2 regions of the Nitratidesulfovibrio sp. SRB-5 genome follow, and region 1 is predicted to be linked to the other one. Evidence: predicted binding sites of a transcription regulator. Region 1 holds the regulator's gene; the other holds the start of a gene.
The links. The regulator HrcA, encoded in region 1, represses chaperone genes, less so after heat shock. The targets are predictions, from matches to a motif close to TGTTAGCACTCNNNNNNNNNGAGTGCTAACA.
Positions count from the first base shown of each region.

Region 2: the regulator HrcA is predicted to act here: its motif matches at 5,739-5,769, upstream of groES (co-chaperone GroES).

Region 1 covers NZ_JAIOTY010000002.1:904,336-913,780, reverse strand. Annotated here, with positions in the region: gene K6142_RS11240 (DMT family transporter) at 1-645, opposite strand, end outside; gene K6142_RS11235 (nucleotide exchange factor GrpE) at 1,071-1,676, opposite strand; gene hrcA (heat-inducible transcriptional repressor HrcA) at 1,776-2,843, opposite strand; gene K6142_RS11225 (TusE/DsrC/DsvC family sulfur relay protein) at 3,797-4,114, shown strand; gene K6142_RS11220 (hypothetical protein) at 4,434-4,706, opposite strand; gene K6142_RS11215 (hypothetical protein) at 4,881-5,186, shown strand; gene K6142_RS11210 (ABC transporter substrate-binding protein) at 5,504-6,841, opposite strand; gene dctP (TRAP transporter substrate-binding protein DctP) at 6,998-8,140, opposite strand; gene K6142_RS11200 (YitT family protein) at 8,292-9,155, opposite strand.
Region 2 covers NZ_JAIOTY010000001.1:1,048,700-1,058,144, forward strand. Annotated here, with positions in the region: gene K6142_RS04130 (methyl-accepting chemotaxis protein) at 1-1,184, opposite strand, end outside; gene K6142_RS04135 (ATP-binding cassette domain-containing protein) at 1,661-3,652, shown strand; gene K6142_RS04140 (Na+/H+ antiporter NhaC family protein) at 3,867-5,273, shown strand; gene groES (co-chaperone GroES) at 5,813-6,100, shown strand; gene groL (chaperonin GroEL) at 6,144-7,790, shown strand; gene K6142_RS04155 (HAD family hydrolase) at 7,954-8,547, shown strand; gene K6142_RS04160 (hypothetical protein) at 8,833-9,099, opposite strand; SAM riboswitch class I at 9,388-9,445, opposite strand, start outside.

The sequences.
Region 1 (9,445 bases):
GATGCCCGCGCCGCTTACCGCCGCGCAGGCCAGCGAAATGACGGCCATGTTGGCCACCGGCGAAAGCATGCCCGCCATGCCGCGCGACTGGCGCAGCAGCAGGATGAACCCGGTGTAGAACAGCGCCGTGGCAAAGCCGTAGCCCACCCCGGCCAGCGAATCGCCCACCACCAGCCCGCCAGCCGTCGAGGTGGGCAGCAGTTCCGCCGGACTGACGCCCAGCAGCAGCCACAGCCCGACCAGGGCCAGCGGAATGGCCGCCATGTGCCGCGCGGACAACTTTTCGCCCAGCAGCAGCGCCCCGGCAATGGCGATGAAGAAGACCTGGAAATTTCCGATGATGGTGGCCAGCCCCGGCCCGATGAGCAGGATGCCCCGGTGCCAGCACTCCAGATCCAGCGCGAACAGCACGGCGGCGCCCACCATCACCGCCCACACGCCGGACCGCGCGCGCAGCCGTTCGCGCCGGGCCAGGGCCACGCACAGCAGGGCCAGCCCGCCGAAGAACATGCGGTAGAAGGCCGACTGGCTGGGCCCCACATGCACCAGCTTCACGAACACGGCGGAAAAGCTGATAAGCACGCCGCCCCCGGCAACGCGCAGCAGCCCTCCCGCATCAAGGCAGGGGGAACGGTGTGTACTCATGCGGCCCCCCATACTGCGAAGCCGGGTGAAGCGCAAATGATACCGTGTTGGACTGGCGCCGGGCAGCGCGCCAGACAGGCCCAAACTGGCCCAAATTGGCCCAGACTGGCCCAGACTGGCCCAGACGGGGCCAGGCAGATCATCGGACACACACCGGACAGGGCGACGGGCAAGGCGACAGGCAAGGCGAGGCCCCGCTTCAGACTCACGTCATATCCACATGGGGCCATATATAGGCCGTATATGGATCAGTCTGGCTTACGCCAAGGGCATGCGATGGGGGGGGTAGCTGCGCCACATCCGCCCCCCTTGGGCCACTTTCGCCCCCGCCTCGCCCAACTTCCGCCCCGCAACGCAAAGGCGGCACGCCCCGCCGGGGAACGTGCCGCCTGATGTCCGCATGTGTGACGTTACTATCCGGGCGCCTATTCCGGACGGCTTACCGCAACCTTGGCGGGCCGCAGCAGGCGCTCCTTCAGCCGGTAGCCGCGCTGCATCAGGGCACACACGGTGTTTTCCGGCAGGTCGGGGCGCACTTCGGCGCCGATGGCCTCGTGGATTTCCGGGCTGAACGGTTCGCCCGCCTCGCCCACGGGCTCCAGGCCGTGGCGCTTCAGCGCGTCCAGCAGCAGCCTCTGGGTCATTTCCACGCCGATCAGCATGTCCTTGCAGGCCGCGTTGCCGCGCCCGTATTGCAGGGCCAGATCCAGGTTGTCCAGGGTGGGCAGCAGGTCCGCCAGCACCACTTCGGCGGCGTAGCGCACCTGGTCGTCCTTTTCGCGCTGCAACCGCTTCTTGAAATTGTCCATTTCCGCCAGGGCGCGCAGGCGCTGCTCGTCGGCATCGGCCCGTTCGGGACATTCCGGGCACAGCCGGACCGCGCACTGTTCGCGCAGGGCGTCATCGTCAATCACCATGGGGGAACCCGCACCGGCGGCCTGGTGCCGCGAAGACGCATCGGCCTCGGTACGCAGGGCCTCTGCCTCGGGGCTGATCTCCACATTGTCCTTGAACGCATTGCTGGGGGGCATGTCCTGAATCTCCTTGAAATCCTGAAGCGTGACGTCGTCGTTGAAATATCCCGCCGGGGCGGGTCGCATGTATCGGAAATGACCGAAAAATGGACGGGATTACGGCAACCGGCAAGGCGCGGCGGCAAACCGTTCGCGGAACAGCTGGGTAAGCGCCCGCGAAACGCACTGCACCACCGGAACGATCTTGGCGTAGTCCATGCGCAACGGCCCCACCACGCTGACCACGCCACGCGGCGTGTCGCCGCCGTAGGCGGCGCTGATCACGCTGCACCCGCGCAGTCCGTCGGGCGCGCCGTCGGCCACGTCCTGACAGAAGGTTATGCGCACGTCGCGTTCGGACAGGGTGCGGTCCAGCAGTTCCAACAGACGCGAGCGTTCCTCGATGGCGGCCAGCAGGTCGCGCATGCGGCCCACGTCGGTGAATTCCGCGTGGGCCAGCATGTTCAGCGTGCCGTTGACGATGAGCTCGCGGTCGTCGCCCATGTGTTCCACGGCGCGGCGCGACAGGGCCAGGGCGCGCACGCACATTTCTTCCAGCCGCGAGCCAGCGCGGGCCAGTTCGTGGCCGATGCGATCGCGCGCCTCGGACAGGGACAGGCCCCGGAAATGTTCGTTGAGATAATTGCCGAAGCGCACCAGTTCATCCTGCCCGTAGCGCTCGTCCACGCGCACGGTGCGGGTGCGCACCAGGCCGCCTTCCAGCATCAGCACGGCCAACACCAGCCCTTCGGCGGCCGGGGCGAATTCGATGCTGCGCCAGCGGGCCTCGTCCTCGCTGGGGGCCACCACCATGCCCAGTTGCCGGGCATGGCCGGACAACAGGTTGGCGGCGCGACGCAGGATGCCGGAAATCTCCAGTTCCTGCCGCGAAAGCTCGTCGGCTATGGCATCGCGCTCGGCACTGCCCAGCGGCAACGGGCGCAGCAGGCTGTCCACGTACAGCCGGAAGGCGCGCGCCGTCGGCACCCTGCCTGCGGACGTGTGCGGCTGCTCCAGATAGCCAAGGTCGGTCAGGTCGGACATGGTGGCGCGCATGCTGGCCGGGGAAAGACGCAAGCCGGAATGCTCGGCCACGGCGCGAGACCCCACGGGCGAGGCCGAGGCGATGTAGCTTTCGATGATGGTGGCAAGCACCTGGGTTTCGCGCTGTCCGAGGCTGGGCATGAAGGCTCCGGCATCATGAGGATGCAGTTCTTGCAGTAGCACAAACGGGTAACAACGGGGGTGTGGGCTGTCAAGGTTGGCCGGGGCGGACCTGCCGGGTCGGGAAATATGGCAGGCACTTGCCCATCCACGACAGATGCCGGACAAAGGCTAGGGGCAAAATGGATCAGGCCAGCGCCCTCCGGACTCCAGGCCGTGCGCACGCCCATTCGGACCTGACAGGTCCACCATTTGTGAATATAATCACAAATGTACTGGCCAGCACCCCCGGCAACTACAAAAAAAACTGTTATTTCAGCATAATGACAAAATCCGCCCCAAACTCCATTTCCGACACACCAAACAACACTTCACTGTATGCGGCATATTGTGAACACTCACATCTCGTGCATTATTTCACATACATTGACACGTTTCCGGCAACACACTACAGTGCCCCTGTCATTGGGGAGGTGGCAACGCATCACTGCATGCATCACTTCCCCCGCCCGCCCATAGCACACCCCATACGGCCCGTATCGCGCCCATTCTGCCGGGCTCGTTGCGGCTGGTGAGCAACTGTTTACACGCTCACCCGTAGGGGGCTGTAATGCTTGCCGAAAAAACACCCACGCCTGCCTTGAATTTTTCATGACATTGTGGCATCTTGTGCCTCGTCCGCATGTCTGGAACCCGGAAAAATCCGCGCGATTCGGTTCTCCGACACCCGTGACCGCCCCCCCTTCGGGAGAGCGTTGCGGGTTCACCAGCGAAGGCCCGCAAGAGGTCCTCGTTGACACGCCGGGTGGCTGCGGTTTATCCAGCGGGCAGAATCTGCCTTGGGACGACCATCATTCGGATAGAGGCAGCGGATCGCTGCTTATCATCGGCCGGCGCATCGCCGCACGATGCGAAGGTCAGGCGTTTGTCGTGCATCCCTTTCACTGCCAAGAACCTGTCCAAGGAGGACACGCATGGCTGAAGTCACTTACAAGGGCAAGAGCTTCGAAGTCGATGAAGACGGCTTCCTTCTTCGCTTTGATGACTGGAGCACCGAGTGGGTTGAATTCGTGAAGGAATCCGAAGGTATCGCGGACATCACCCCCGATCACCAGAAGATCATCGACTTCCTGCAGGACTACTACAAGAAGAACGGCATCGCCCCGATGGTTCGTATCCTCTCCAAGAACACCGGCTTCAAGCTGAAGGAGATCTACGAACTGTTCCCCTCCGGCCCCGGCAAGGGCGCCTGCAAGATGGCCGGCCTGCCCAAGCCCACCGGCTGCGTGTAGTCCATACGGCCCATTGTTCACGAAAGGGCGGGAGCGCAAGCTTCCGCCCTTCTCCATTTCCGCGCCCTGGTCCCATGCGGGGCACGGGCGCGCCGAAAGCGGAGCCGGACAGCGGCTGCCTACAGCGGTCACCAGTTCCGGTGCGACGACATGTGACTACGGCTGGCGACATGTGGCTACGGTTGCGCCACGCCGCAAAGGGCGGGAGCACATGCTCCCGCCCTTTGCGGCTTTCAATGGCACGCCCGGCCAGTTCAGGCGCGCCGGTTGCGGGCTTCGTACTGCGAAGCGTGGTTGCTGGTGGGAAGGACGACCGGAATCAATGCTCCGTGCCGTCCTCAGCGGCGTCGAACAACGTGTTCAGCGCCTCTTCGCGGCACAGGACGCTCGACGCCATGGCTATGCTGAACGTCGAGTGGGCCTTTCTCCACAGGGAAAGTATCTGCTGCACGGAATGAACCATGGACAGCAGCACCGACGCAGGCACGATGTACGCGCCCTCCGGCGTGCGTTCCAGCCCGTCCAGCGATACGGAAAGGCCCGTCAGTTCCTTGCCCACGTTACCCAGTAGGCCGTCAATGTCATGCTTCACGTTGCGAACCCCATTCTGCGAACTTGGCGTCGTGCGCGGCTGGCGCCAACGCCGGTACTGGTCTAGCAGGGGCGACCCGCGCCGGTCATTTATATTTTCCTCCGCCAGGCCAGCGGTGCGCGCCCGCACATGCTTGACGCAACCCATGCCGGGCAATACATTGGAAAATACATTATGTTCGATTATACCAATGCAACCACCGATGCCATGGCCTGGCTTTCCTCCCTCTCGCCCCTGAGCGAGCAGGATCTGTGCGACCTGTGCCTTGCCTTGCGCACGCGCGGCCCCGGCCAGCGCTTTTGCTGCACCCAGGACGCCAGCCTGCTGCTGCTCGACGCGCAGGGAGCGGACACCCCCCTGCTGCTGCTGTCTGACAAGGCCGCGCGCAACCTGCTGGACTATCTGGTGACCGGCTACCTGCGCGACAAGCCGCGCGGGCTGCGCGCCTGGCATGCGCGCGAGTACGGCGGGCACGAATAGGTCCACCTCCCCCTTGCCTCGCCTGCCCGAGCGGGCATCTCCCGTGCGCGCCTGCCCCGCCTGCCATCACCTGTTCCCGCCGATTTCCGCCTGCCTCCTCTGCGTGCATTTCCGGCAGACATCCCCTGCCCCCCCCGGGGTTCGGACACGGCATGGCACCCATGCAACCGGCCAGCCCTTTCGCCCTTCCGTGCGCCCGCCCCCACGCATCCCATCCCCCCGACACTCCGCGCAAAAGGGCCGCCCCCCTCGGGAAGCGGCCCCTGCATCGCATCATGTCGGCATCCGCTGCCCGAATCCTGGCCGGAACCGCCGGACTACCTGCGCAGCACCTCGGCATCCCAGCCGCGTTCCAGCGCCTCCAGCCAGTCGGCGGGTATCTCGGGCACGGCCCGCCTGGACAGCGCATCGGGGGACAGGGTGGCCTCGCCCATCTTCACGGCGGCGAAGCGCGCGCGCCATTCCCCGGGCAGCCGCTCCACCTCGATGGCCGGAAAATCGCCCCACCAGGCCGGGTCCATCTTGGCCAGTTGCGCCTCGGGCGACAGCAGGAAGTTGGCAACCACCATGGCCCCCGCCTTGTTGGGCGCGTTGAAGGGTATGGCCACGAAGTGGGTGTTGAAGATGGACCCGTCGTCCAGGGCCACGGTGCGCACCGTGGCCGGATAGGTGCCGTCATCGATCAGCGCCTGGGCATGGGCCGGATGGTACGAGACGGAAAAATCCACCTCGCCCCGCGCGAACAACGCATCCAGCGCGGCGGCGTCGCGCGGGTAGGCCCGCCCGGCCTGCCACAGGTGCGGGGCAAGATCGCGCAGCCACGTCCACAGCGCCGGAGCCTTGCGGCCCAGCAGATCCTTGTCCAGCGGGCGCATGTACTGCGCGTGCCCCCCGGTAAGGGCGTAGAAGGCCTGACGGATGAAGGCCGACCCGGTGAAGTCCGGCGGCTGGGGATAGGTGAACCGCCCCGGATGGGCCTTCACCCACTGGCCCAGCTGGGCCATGGTGCGCGGCGGCTCGGGGGTGCGGGCGGTGTCGTACTCCAGCACCAGCTGCGCCCGCCCGTAGGGCGATTCATGGCCGTCCACGGGATAGCCGAAGTCGGTGGCGCTCTGCACCGGGTCGGTCAGCGCCATGTTGGGCAGGGCCGGGGCATACGGTCCCCACAACACGCCGCCCAGCCGGGCGTTGCGAAAGTTCTCGCCGTTGATCCACAACAGGTCCATGCTGCCCGTGGCGCGACCCGCCGCCTTTTCCGCCAGCAGCCGGTTGACGAACACCGGGGCCTCCATGGGCACGCGCACCAGGGTGATGCCGTAGCGCCGCGCCAGTTCCGGCGCCACGAAGCCGTCCACGTAGCGGTTGGCCGTGGCCATGCCGCCATACATGTGAAAGCGCACCGTGGTGCCGCGCGCGGCGGCCTCCACCTCTGCCCACGGCAGGGACGCGGGCTTGGGCAGGGGCGCATCTTCGGCCAGGGCTGGCCGTCCCAGGCACAGCAGCGCCAACAGCATCAGCAGCGCCACATGGAGCTGACGGGACGGGCGGGACGGACGAGACGGGCGGAACAGGTGGAACGGGCGGAACAGGTGGAACGGGCGGAACAGGCAACGCGAAGTGGCCGGGCGAACGGAAGGCGAACGGAACGGATGCATGTACCCTCCCTGTGGGTGGACTGACAGTATCGTGGCAGCGTGCGGAAGGCGGGACCAAAGACAGAACTGGTGCCCGGCATTGCTTCGCGGGCGGGCAGACTGGCAAGGGCTGGGCCATGCCGGATCAACCATTGCAGGGCCGGGACCGCAGCCATCCTATTTCTGGGGGTTCTGCTCCGCCTGCCACGCCGTCGACCTGGCGATTTCGTACAGCGTCGGGTCCACTCCCACGAAATCCACCACCTCGCGCTCGCCAAGGCGCAGCCGTTCGCGCCAGCGGCGCAGCACGGCATCGTCGGGCACGGAGAACACCACCCCCTGGATGCGCAATGCCTCGCGAGCCTCGGCCTGGGCCTCCGCCGCCTGTGCGCGCGCCTCGGCCACATGGTCTTCCCAAGCGTCGCGCAGCACGTCGCGCATGTCTTCGGGCAGGCGTTCCCAGAACGTCCGGCTGACCAGCGGCACGTACATGGCGAAGTAGGCGCGGTCCTCGAACACGTGGCTCACCCCGTAGCGCCACAACTGGCCGGACACCGCCGTCTCGTGGGTGGTCATCAGCCCGTCAAGGTTGCCGCCTTGCAGCCAGTGCGGCAGGTCTGGCCAGGGCACCACCAGGGGTCTTGCGCCCATGGCCGCGAGGCGCAGTTCGTTGGCCGGGCCACCCGCCACGCGGATGCGCAGCCCCGCGAGGTCCTCGTGCCGCCGCACGGCGCGGTCCACCAGATACAGGTTGGCGTGGCCCAGTTCCAGCCAACGCCCCAGCACGGTGACGCGCAGGTTGCGCTCGATGCGCGCATCAATGATGCGCCCCGGCGGGCCGTCGGCCACGGCCAGGCTGGCGCGGGCCGGGGCACCGTAGAAGGCGGGCAGCATGAACACGCCGCAATCGGGCACCACGGAATGCAGCACCCAGGTTCCCGGCAGGGCCATTTCCACCCGGCCAAGGTTCAACGCCTGCAACACGTCGCGGTCGCGGTACAGGCTGGCGCTGTCGTACACCTCCACCCGCAGCCGACCGGCCAGGCGATGCCGGACGTCCTCCGCGAAGCGGCGCAAGGCCTTGACCTGAAAGTGCGTGGGGCCGTTGTCCACGGAAATGCGCAGCACCGGCACCCCGCCTTCGGAGCGGGTGACCGGGGGCGAATCGGCGGGGGGATCAGTCGCAGGGGCCTCGGAACCAGGCGATTCCGGGGCTGCGACTGCGGCATCCCGCGCCTGCGCGTGCGGCACGGTGACGGCCAGCAGGGCGCACAGGGCAGCCATGGCCAGCCAGGCGACCAACGCGGCGACACGCGGCACGAACGGGCCACGCGCGCGCCAGAAACCTGCGGGACGCGCGGGGCACCGCCCGCAAGGCCGGGTTCGCGGAACACGGTTGGTCATGCAGCCTCCCCCAAGGCGATGTCGAAACGATGTCTGCGTGTTGGCGACTATGCCACAGCGATCTGCATCAGTACACCTTTCTGCGGGCAAACTGGCCACCCAGCACGGTGAAGGTGTTTTCCACGATGAACAGCGCCTCAGGGTCCACCGTGAACACCAGTTCCTCCATGCGCTTCAGCTGCACGTTGTTGGTCACGGTCATGACGATTTCCCGGTCGTCGCCGGAATACCCGCCCCGCCCTTGCAGAAAGGTGGCCCCCTGTCCCAGTTCGGAGACCAGGTCGTGCCCGATGCGCCGACTGTGCTCGGAGATGATGAACACCACCTTGCGCTGGTTGAACAGGGCCAGCACGTATTCCAGCGTCACCGCCGCGATGAACACCTGGATCAGCGAGGCGATCACCGTATCCACCGGCATGGAGACAAGGCTGGCGGTGAACAGCACCGCGTTGAAGCCGAAGCCGAACCGTCCGATGCCGAGACCGAAGCGCTTGTGCAGGATGATGGCCGCCACGTCCAGCCCGCCGCCGGACCCCAGCGAACGCAGCATGATGCCGCCGCCAGCCCCGCAGATGACCCCGGAGGCCACGGCGGCGTACAACTGGTCGTGCACGCCGAGGTCCACGTTCTTGAACACTTCCGCGAACAGCGAGGTGGCCAGCATGCCGTACAGGCTGTAGAGCAGGAACCGCCGCCCCACGTGCAGCCAACCCAGCGCGAACAGCGGGATATTGCACAGCAGGTACCATGCCGCCGGTGTCAGCAGGTGGGTGTGGTACCACGCAAGCAGCGCGATGCCGTAGATGCCGCCGGTCAGAAACCCGTGCCGGGCCACGATGCCCTGCGCCCCAAGGGCGAACAGCGCCGACCCCACGGTGAGCAGCAGCAGGTTCCAGCGAATGGAATAGGCCAGTTCCTTGCGGGTGAACATGCAAAACCTCCCTGCCCGGCCCGGTTCCCGAATACCGTGGCCGACATGAAAAAAACAGGGGCACGCCCCGCCATGCGGCAGGCGCGCCCAGCTCGGTCCAGATCACCGCGTACCGCCGTTGCCGTGAAGCCGGGGGCGCGTTGGCCGTGCCTCTACCCCGGATGCGGCACGCGGGCAAGGGCGGCGGCGGGCCGAAATGCGGCGGGCACGCAGCCTGCCGCCCCTGGCGGTGTCCAATCCGGGAAAAACGGCTGCGGTTCCCGCACGTTGCCCCCAGCGCGCGCGGTCGC
Region 2 (9,445 bases), on a different contig from region 1:
TCGCGGGTGGCGTTCATGGTCTTTTCGGCCAGCTTGCGCACTTCGTCGGCGACGACGGCGAATCCGCGCCCGGCGTCACCGGCGCGGGCAGCTTCGATGGCGGCGTTCAGCGCCAGCAGGTTGGTCTGGTCGGCGATGTCGGAAATGACGTTCATCACCTGGCCGATGTTGCCCGCCTGCGTGTCCAGCGCGCCCACGCGTTCTGCCAGCTGGCCGATGACCTGCTCCACGCCGTCGATGTGCGCCACCAGTTCGTTCACCTGCCGGGCGCCATCCATGCTGCGGCGGCGGGTTTCGGCGGCCTGGTCGGCGGCGTGGGCCGCGTTGCGGGCCACTTCCATGACCGTGGCGTTCATCTGTTCCATGGCGGTGGCGGTTTCCGCCGTGCGCTCCTGCTGGCTGCCCGCCCCCGCGTTGGCTTCCTGGATCAGGGTGGCCAGGTCTTCCGCGGCGCGGGTCACTTCGCCAGCCGCCGACATGGAATCGGCGGCAAAGCGTTCGATGCGCGACGACGTGCTGGCCAGGGTACACTGCGCGGCGCGCAGCCGGGTCATGTCGCGCAGCAGCACGAAGCTGCCGTGGGCGCGGCCCGCTGTGTCGGTGATGGGGCAGGCGGACACCGCAAGGTGGATCAGGCAGGATGCGCCGGGGGCCGCGCCGTTGCCCGTTGTCCCGCAGGCCAGGGGGATGACCAGTTCGCCCTTGGCGGCGCGGCACTCGCGGATGTTGCGCAGCAGTTCCGTTCCGGCTTTGTCCGTGGGGGCGGGACGCAGGCCCACGGCGTCAAGGGTTCCGGGGAGGGCGACGGGTGATGTGGTGCCTGTGTCGAGCAGGGCCAGCAGGGCCGACGAGGCGCAGGTGACCATGCCCTTGGCGTCCAGCAGCAGGTAGGGGACGGCATCGTCCGGGTGATTGGCGGCAGTGGGGGCGGCCTGTCCACCTTGTCCGGCCTGTCCGGCCTGTCTGGCTTGCCCGGCCTGTCTGGTCTCTCCATCAAGGGCTTCCAGCATGGCCTGCCCGGCGGCGGCATTGCGCAGTGCCTCGTCGCGCAGGGCGGCTATGGCGGCGGCGGCTTCGGCCAGGGCGGCGGGTGTGCTTCCGGCGGCGGGGCCGAGGCCCTTCAGCGCTGCATCGTGCAGCAGGCGTGCGTCGGCCGCCTGTCCGCGTGCACGGCACACCAGCATGCCGACTGCGGCGATGCACGCCACAGCCAAAGTGGCGATGCCGTGCAATACGGAAAACGTGCCGGATACAAGCGGCACCAGGGCAGCCACACTGGCCGCGAGAAGGCCGGTGGCCATGGCACAGAACAATGCTTGTGAAGAAACGTGGCGCATGGATACCCCATGGGATTGTGGCGTGCGCGCCATTTCCCATGGCGCTTGATGCGGCGGTAGTGCTGCGTCTATCTCTTGCCGTGCGCACATGTCAATGTTAGCACATATTTACGCATGCTTTTGTGTTGCAATGATAACATTCCGGTATCGCAGAGTTTTGTGGACTTGTTTTGTCCGGCTTGCTCAGGGGGCGGTTGCGCGCTAGACTGATTGATTGAACGCTATATCCGGTTGTTGGCGGACTCTTTTCGGACATTTGTTCGGAGATGCGTTTTTTTGTCCGGTATTTTTGCGGAAACATATATTTCTGGTGGGATACGCGCATGGCATTGCTGGGCATTCAGGACGTCACGCTCAACCTCGGCACCGGCAAGCTGCTGGACGGGGCCAACCTGCACGTGGAGCAGGGCGAACGCATCTGTCTTGTGGGGCGCAACGGCGCGGGCAAATCGACGCTGTTGCGGCTGATGGCCGGTGACCTGCGCCCCGACGCGGGCGAGGTGGTGCGCACGCCGGGTTTGCGCTTTGGCAGCATGCCGCAGGAGGTGCCGGTGGACATGACCGGCCCGGTGTTCGGCATAGTGGCGGGGGGACTTGGACCCGAGGGCGAGGCGCTGGCCGCCTTTCACGTGCTGGAGGCCGCGCGCGAGGCGGGCCGCCCCGTGGATGAGGCCGCCCTGGCGGCGGCGCGGCGCGGGCTGGAATCGGGCGAAGGGTGGGAGCATTACGGCGACGTGGTGTCCGTGTGCAACCACCTGCGTCTGGACCCGGAACGAGAGTTCTCCACCCTGTCCGGCGGGCGCAAGCGCCGGGTGCTGCTGGCCCGCGCGCTGGTAGCGTCGCAGGATCTGCTGCTGGACGAACCCACCAACCACATCGACATCGACACCATCGCCTGGCTGGAAGATTATCTGATGCGCCGCGCGCGCACGCTGGTGTTCGTCTCGCACGACCGGGCCTTCGTGCGCCGTCTGGCCACCCGCATCGTGGAGGTGGACCGGGGCAAGCTGCATTCCTATGCCTGCGGGTACGACCAGTATCAGGAGCAGCGCGAGGCCCGGCTGGAGAACGAGGAACGCCAGTTCGCCCTGTTCGACAAGAAGCTGGCCCAGGAAGAGGCCTGGGTGCGCCAGGGCATCAAGGCCCGGCGCACCCGCAACATGGGCCGGGTGCGCGCCCTGTACGCCCTGCGCGAGGAACGCGCCCGCCGCCGCGAACGGCAGGGCGGGGTGGCCATGCTGGCGCAGGAGGCGGAACGCTCTGGCAAGCTGGTCATCGAGGCGCGCAACGTGTGCTTCGCCCACGAGAACGCCAGGTCGGTGCTGCGCGACTTTTCGGCGCTGATCCAGCGCGGCGACCGGGTGGGGCTGATCGGCCCCAACGGCTCCGGCAAGACCACCCTGCTGCGCCTGCTGCTGGGCCAGCTTGTTCCCCATTCCGGCGAGGTGCGCCACGGCACCCGGCTGGAAATCGCCTATTTCGACCAGTTGCGCACGGCGCTGGACGGCGAGAAGTCGGTCATGGACAACGTGGCCGAGGGCGCGGACACCATAGAGGTCAACGGCAACCGCCGCCACGTGGCCGGGTACCTGCGCGATTTCCTGTTCGAGCCGGACCGGCTGCGCCTGCCCGCCAAGGTATTGTCCGGCGGCGAGCGCAACCGCCTGCTGCTGGCCAAGCTGTTCACCCGGCCCTCCAACCTGCTGGTGCTGGACGAACCCACCAACGACCTGGACGTGGAAACGCTGGATCTGCTGGAGGAACTGCTGGCCGAATACCAGGGCACCGTGCTGCTGGTGAGCCATGACCGCGCGTTCCTTGACGACGTGGTGACCAGCACCCTGGCCTTCGACGACGACGGCAACGTGCGCGAGTACGTGGGCGGCTACACCGACTGGCTGCGCCAGCGCCCGAAGCCGGTAGCCGATGCCGCCGGAAAGGATGGCGCCAGTGGCGAGGCCGCCCCCCGCAGGAACGGGGAGGGCGACGGCCCGGGCAACGGACAGGCGGACAACTCCGCTGGCCCCGGTTCCGGTACCGCCCAGATTCGCAAGCTGACCTTCAAGGAACAGCGCGAACTGGCCGGGCTGCGCGAGGAACTGGCGGCGCTGCCCGGCAATCTGGACGCGCTGGAGCGCGAACAGGCCACGCTGGAAGCCCGACTGGCCGAGCCGGACTTCTTCACCACCGATCCGGAGGGCTTCAACGCCGCCGCCGCGCGGGTCACCGCGCTGGAAGGCGAGCAGACCGCCCTGCTGGAACGCTGGGAAGTGGCGGAGGCGCGCATCGCGGAACTGGCCCAATTTCGTGAGTAGCCGTGAATGACCGCGAATAAGCGGCGCGGCATGATATTCCGGGGACGCCCGCGCCAGTTCGTCTGGACACGCGGCGTCCCCGTCCCTATCTGCACGGTCCGCCGTCACGCGCAGGCCCGCGAGGCGGGCTTCCTCTCGTCCGGTCCCGGTACCCGGACACATCACACTGCATGCATCGGCCCGGCAGCCGCCGGGCCGGAATAAGGATATCGCCATGTCCCCGACGTCTCCAGTTGCCGCGCCCCTGCATCAGCCCGCCCCCAACCCCGTGGCCCTGCTGCCGCTGTTCCTGTTCCTGGTTCTGTTCATTGGTGCCGGGCTGGCCCTTGGCGCCGCCGGAACGGAGATGGCCTTCTACCAGCTGTCGCCCACGGTGGCCATTCTGCCCGCCATCGCCCTGGCCCTGGTCCTGCGCGAAAAGGACCCGGCCACGGCGGCCCGGTCCGGCGGCCTGACCCGGCGGGTCAACGTCTTTCTGTCCGGCGCGGGCGAGATCAACATCGTCACCATGTGCGTCATCTACCTGCTGGCCGGTGGCTTTGCCTCGGTGGCGTCGGCCATCGGCGGGGTGGAATCCACGGTGAACCTGGGGCTGTCGCTGGTGCCGCAACGGCTGGTGCTGCCGGGGTTGTTCGTCATTTCGGCCTTCGTGGCCACGGCCATGGGCACCTCCATGGGCACCATCGCCGCCGTGGGGCCCATCGCGGCGGGCGTGGCCGCCCAGACCGGCATGGATGCCGCGCTGCTCATGGGCGCGGTGGTGGGCGGGGCCATGTTCGGCGACAACCTGTCCATGATCTCCGACACCACCATCGCGGCCACGCGCACCCAAGGCTGCGACATGCGCGACAAGTTCCGCATGAACTTCGCCATTGCGCTGCCCGCCGCGCTGCTGGCCGTGGCGGTGCTCTGGCTGGCGGGCGATGCGGGCCGGGCCGCCGCGCCCGGCGATTACCGCGTGATCACGGTGCTGCCCTACGTGGCCATTCTGGCCATGGCGCTTTCGGGCATGAACGTGTTCGCCGTGCTGTTCGCGGGCATCGCCCTGGCGGGCGGCGTGGGCATGGCCGTGGTGGACGGTTACACGCCGCTGAAATTCGCCCAGGACATCTACAAGGGCTTTACCGGCATGCACGAGATTCTCGTGCTGTCCATGCTCATGGGCGGCCTTGGCGAACTCATCCGCTATCAGGGCGGGGTGGCCTGGCTGCTGGCCGCCGTGCGCCGGTTCATCGACCGGCCCGGCGAACGCGGCGGAGCCGCCGCCCGCACCGGAGAAGCGGGCATTTCCGGCCTGGTGGCCGTGGCCGACCTGTGCACCGCCAACAACACCGTGGCCATCATCCTGACCGGGGGCATGGCCCGCGAGATCGCCGCCACCTCCGGCGTGGACCCGCGCCGCAGTGCCAGCCTGCTGGACATCTTCTCGTGCGTGGTGCAGGGGCTGGCCCCGCACGCGGCGCAGGTGCTGCTGGCCGGGTCCATCGCGGGCATCTCTCCCGTGGCGGTGCTGTCGGCCAACTATTACTGCCTGTTGCTGGGCGCGGCGGGTGTGCTGGCCATTCTTACCGGGCTGCCGCGCGCCCCGCGTACGGTGGCGTCCGGGGGCGAGCGGGCGTAGGCTGCCAGATCTGCCAGATCTGCCAGATCCGCCAGTGAGGGCAGATCGGCAAACGGCAGAGCGGGCATTCCCCGTAGCACCCGGTCTGGTGAAGGGGGCGAAAAGGGCGGCAACGTGCGGAAGGGCACGGACGGCAAGGGGGCCGGTGGGGGCGCGCCGGGCGTGCAACCCGCTGAATTTGCATGGCGCGTGAAGAAAATGCAAAAAAATGCACACGCCCCCCCTTTTCAACCCGCAAACCTGCCTTATTATCCAACGCGGTTGCCATGCACCGCCACCGCGTCAGCGAGCGCGGGCGCGCAACCGCATCCGGCAGACGGACCCGATGACCAGCAGGTTCTTGCGGGTCCAGCCCCTGCCGAAAAGCCACGATACATCGGGCGAGACGAATTTCGCCCCCCGCCATGCGGCGGGAGGGCGCGCGCATGACACCGTCATGACGCGCGGCGAGATGACCGCCCTTGCCTTTGGCACTCGCACCCCGCGAGTGCCAAAGACGGGACAAACAGCGATCACCTAAAGTTGGAGGACTAGTTGTCATGAATCTGAAGCCTTTGAATGACCGCGTTCTGGTGAAGCGCCTCGAATCCGAAGAAAAGACCGCCGGCGGCCTCTTCATCCCCGACACCGCCAAGGAAAAGCCCTCGCGCGGCGAAGTCGTCGCCGCCGGTCCCGGCAAGGTCGCGGAAGACGGCAAGCTCATCGCCATGACCGTCAAGAAGGGCGACATGGTGCTCTTCAGCAAGTACGCCGGCACCGAGATCAAGCTTGACGGCGTCGAGCACCTCGTCATGCGCGAAGACGACATTCTCGCCATCATCGAATAACGCCCCGCGAACTCAGCACTTACTCCCGAGGAGGATGAATACAATGGCTTCCAAGGAAATCCTGTTCGACGTCAAGGCCCGCGAAAAGCTTTCCCGCGGCGTGGACAAGCTCGCCAATGCCGTCAAGGTGACCCTCGGTCCCAAGGGCCGCAACGTGGTCATCGAAAAGTCTTTCGGCTCGCCCGTCATCACCAAGGACGGCGTGACCGTGGCCAAGGAAATCGAACTCGAGGACAAGTTCGAGAACATGGGCGCGCAGATGGTCAAGGAAGTTGCTTCCAAGACCAGCGACATCGCCGGTGACGGCACCACCACCGCCACCATCCTGGCCCAGGCCATCTACCGCGAAGGCGTGAAGCTGGTGGCCGCTGGCCGCAGCCCCATGGCTATCAAGCGCGGCATCGACAAGGCCGTTGAAAAGCTGGTCAAGGAACTTGGCACCCTGGCCAAGCCCACCCGCGACCAGAAGGAAATCGCCCAGATCGGCACCATTTCCGCCAACTCCGACACCACCATCGGCAACATCATCGCCGAGGCCATGGCCAAGGTGGGCAAGGAAGGCGTCATCACCGTCGAGGAAGCCAAGGGTCTGGAAACCACCCTTGAAGTGGTCGAAGGCATGCAGTTCGACCGTGGCTACCTGTCGCCCTACTTCGTGACCGATCCCGAAAAGATGGTCTGCGAACTCGACGAGCCCTTCATTCTCTGCAACGAGAAGAAGATCTCCAGCATGAAGGACATGCTGCCCGTTCTCGAACAGGTGGCCAAGATGAACCGTCCGCTGGTGATCATCGCCGAAGACGTGGAAGGCGAAGCCCTGGCCACCCTGGTGGTCAACAAGCTGCGCGGCACCCTGCAGGTTGTTGCCGTGAAGGCCCCCGGCTTCGGCGACCGCCGCAAGGCCATGCTGCAGGACATCGCCGTCCTGACCGGCGGCACCGTGGTGTCCGAAGACATGGGCGTGAAGCTCGAAAACATCTCGGTGGCCGACCTTGGCACCGCCAAGCGCGTGGTTGTGGACAAGGAAAACACCACCATCGTTGACGGCGCTGGCAAGTCCGAAGACATCAAGGCGCGCGTGAAGCAGATCCGCGCCCAGATCGACGAAACCACTTCCGACTACGACCGCGAAAAGCTGCAGGAACGCCTGGCCAAGCTGGTGGGCGGCGTGGCCGTGATCAACGTGGGCGCCGCGACCGAAACCGAAATGAAGGAAAAGAAGGACCGCGTCGAGGACGCCCTGAACGCCACCCGCGCCGCGGTGGAAGAAGGCATCGTCCCCGGTGGCGGCACCGCCTACATCCGCATCTCCAAGGTGCTGGACGACGTGAAGCCCGCTGACGACGACGAAGCCGCTGGCGTGAACATCATCCGCCGCGCCATCGAAGAACCGCTGCGCCAGATCTCGTCCAACGCCGGCTACGAAGGTTCCATCGTGGTCGAGAAGGTGCGCGACGGCAAGGACGGCTTCGGCTTCAACGCCGCGTCCGGCGAGTTCGAAGACCTGATCAAGGCCGGTGTCATCGACCCCAAGAAGGTCACCCGCATCGCCCTGCAGAACGCGGCCTCCGTTGCCTCGCTGCTGCTGACCACCGAATGCGCCATTGCCGAAAAGCCCGAAGCCAAGAAGGACATGCCCATGCCCGGTGGCGGCATGGGTGGCATGGGCGGCATGGGCGGCATGTACTAGGCCGAAAGGCTGGTACGCCCCGCGCATCATCGCACGTGACTGTGGGCCGGAACCTTCGGGTTCCGGCCCTTTTCGTTTGCGCGAAAGGGGAGCAGCACGGATGCGGGCCATTCCGACTTGACGCGGGCCCGACGCACGGGCACCACGGGGCAGGAGAGGAACCATGGCGAAAGCGAAACACACGGACGCAGGCACCGTGCCGGATGACATGCACCCCGCGAACGTGCCCGACAGGGCTCTGCTGCCCGACAAGGCGTTGCTGCTGGACTGGGGCGGCACGCTGATGCGCGTCATGCCCCGCTGGATGGGGCCGCAACACGGCTGGACCGACGAGGAACCCATGCCCCACGCGGGCGAGGTGCTGTGTTCGCTGGCCGCTGGCTGGCGGCTGGCGCTGGCGTCCAACGCCTCGGAGTCGGACGAAGGCCCCATCCGCGCGGCCCTTGCCCCCATGGGCGTGGGGCCGTTGCTGGCCGGGGTGTACACGTGGCGTTCGGCGGGGTCGCCCAAGCCCTGGCCGCCGTTCTGGTCGTATGCGCTGCGCGACCTGGGGCTGCCCGCCAGCAGGGTGGTGATGATCGGCGACGACTGGACCGGCGACGTGTGGGGCGCCACGCAGGCGGGGATGCATGGCATCTGGTTCGATCCGCCGCGCAACGGAACGGTGCGCGAGGCGCGCACCGCGCCCCGCGTGCGCACCATGCGCGATTTCCGCGAACTGCCCGGCCTGCTGGCAGAACTGGGGTTCGAGGGCTGACGGGGCGGGTTGTCCATCGCGCCGTGAAAATCCGGCCTTGCCATCGGGCCATGCCCCGTGCCTGCCGATCAACAGAAACGCCCCCGCCGGTTTCCCGACGGGGGCGTTGTGTTCTGCGTGTGTGTTCCGGGCCGTGCGGTCCGCCGTGCGCGCGGGCACGCGGGGCGGGGAAATGGCCGGAGGGGCGATGGATCGAAGGCCGGGTCAGGTACCGGGTCAGGTACAGGAACAGGCAACTGCTTCGTGCAGGGCGCGCTGCCGGACGCGCCCGCCGAAGGTGCCCGGCTACACTAGGTAGCCGCAGGAATGGATGATGTTCTTGCGCAGGGTGCGCCCCTTCCAGACCGCCTCGGGGCCTTCGCTGCGGATTTCCTCGCTCACGATGTCGCGCAGTTCGCGCATCTGTGCGTCGGTGAGTTGCAGGCGAGTCATGTCACCCATGAGTTCCAGCGGGTCAGACCAGCAGGTGGGCATGGGTTCGTCCTCGTTGTGGTAGAGGTAGTAGATCACACACTCGCCAACGGGCTGCAACTTCTCCAGAAAATCCTTCATCGTGTCTCCCTTTTTTCCGCGAAGCCGTCCGGGCTTCGCGTGGTCAATCCGCCGGGGGCTGGTCCGGCGGACCACCGTGCGCCCTTGGGCTGTCCGCCGTCCCGCCGGATGTTCCGGCTGGGTGTGTGGCGGCCCCCGTGGCGCAACGGCCTGTTAGCTGCATTTTTTTTCTGTGGGTGCGCAATTGGCCTGAAATCCACCCACATGCACCGTGCGGCTCCAGCGTCCGGACGATGCCCCCAAAACAGAAAAAGCCCCTCGCAAGGAGAGGCCGACGCCGCAAGCCCGCGATCATGATCCCGTGCGCTACACGGTCGGTATTGGCACCTTGTCCCGACCGACGGCG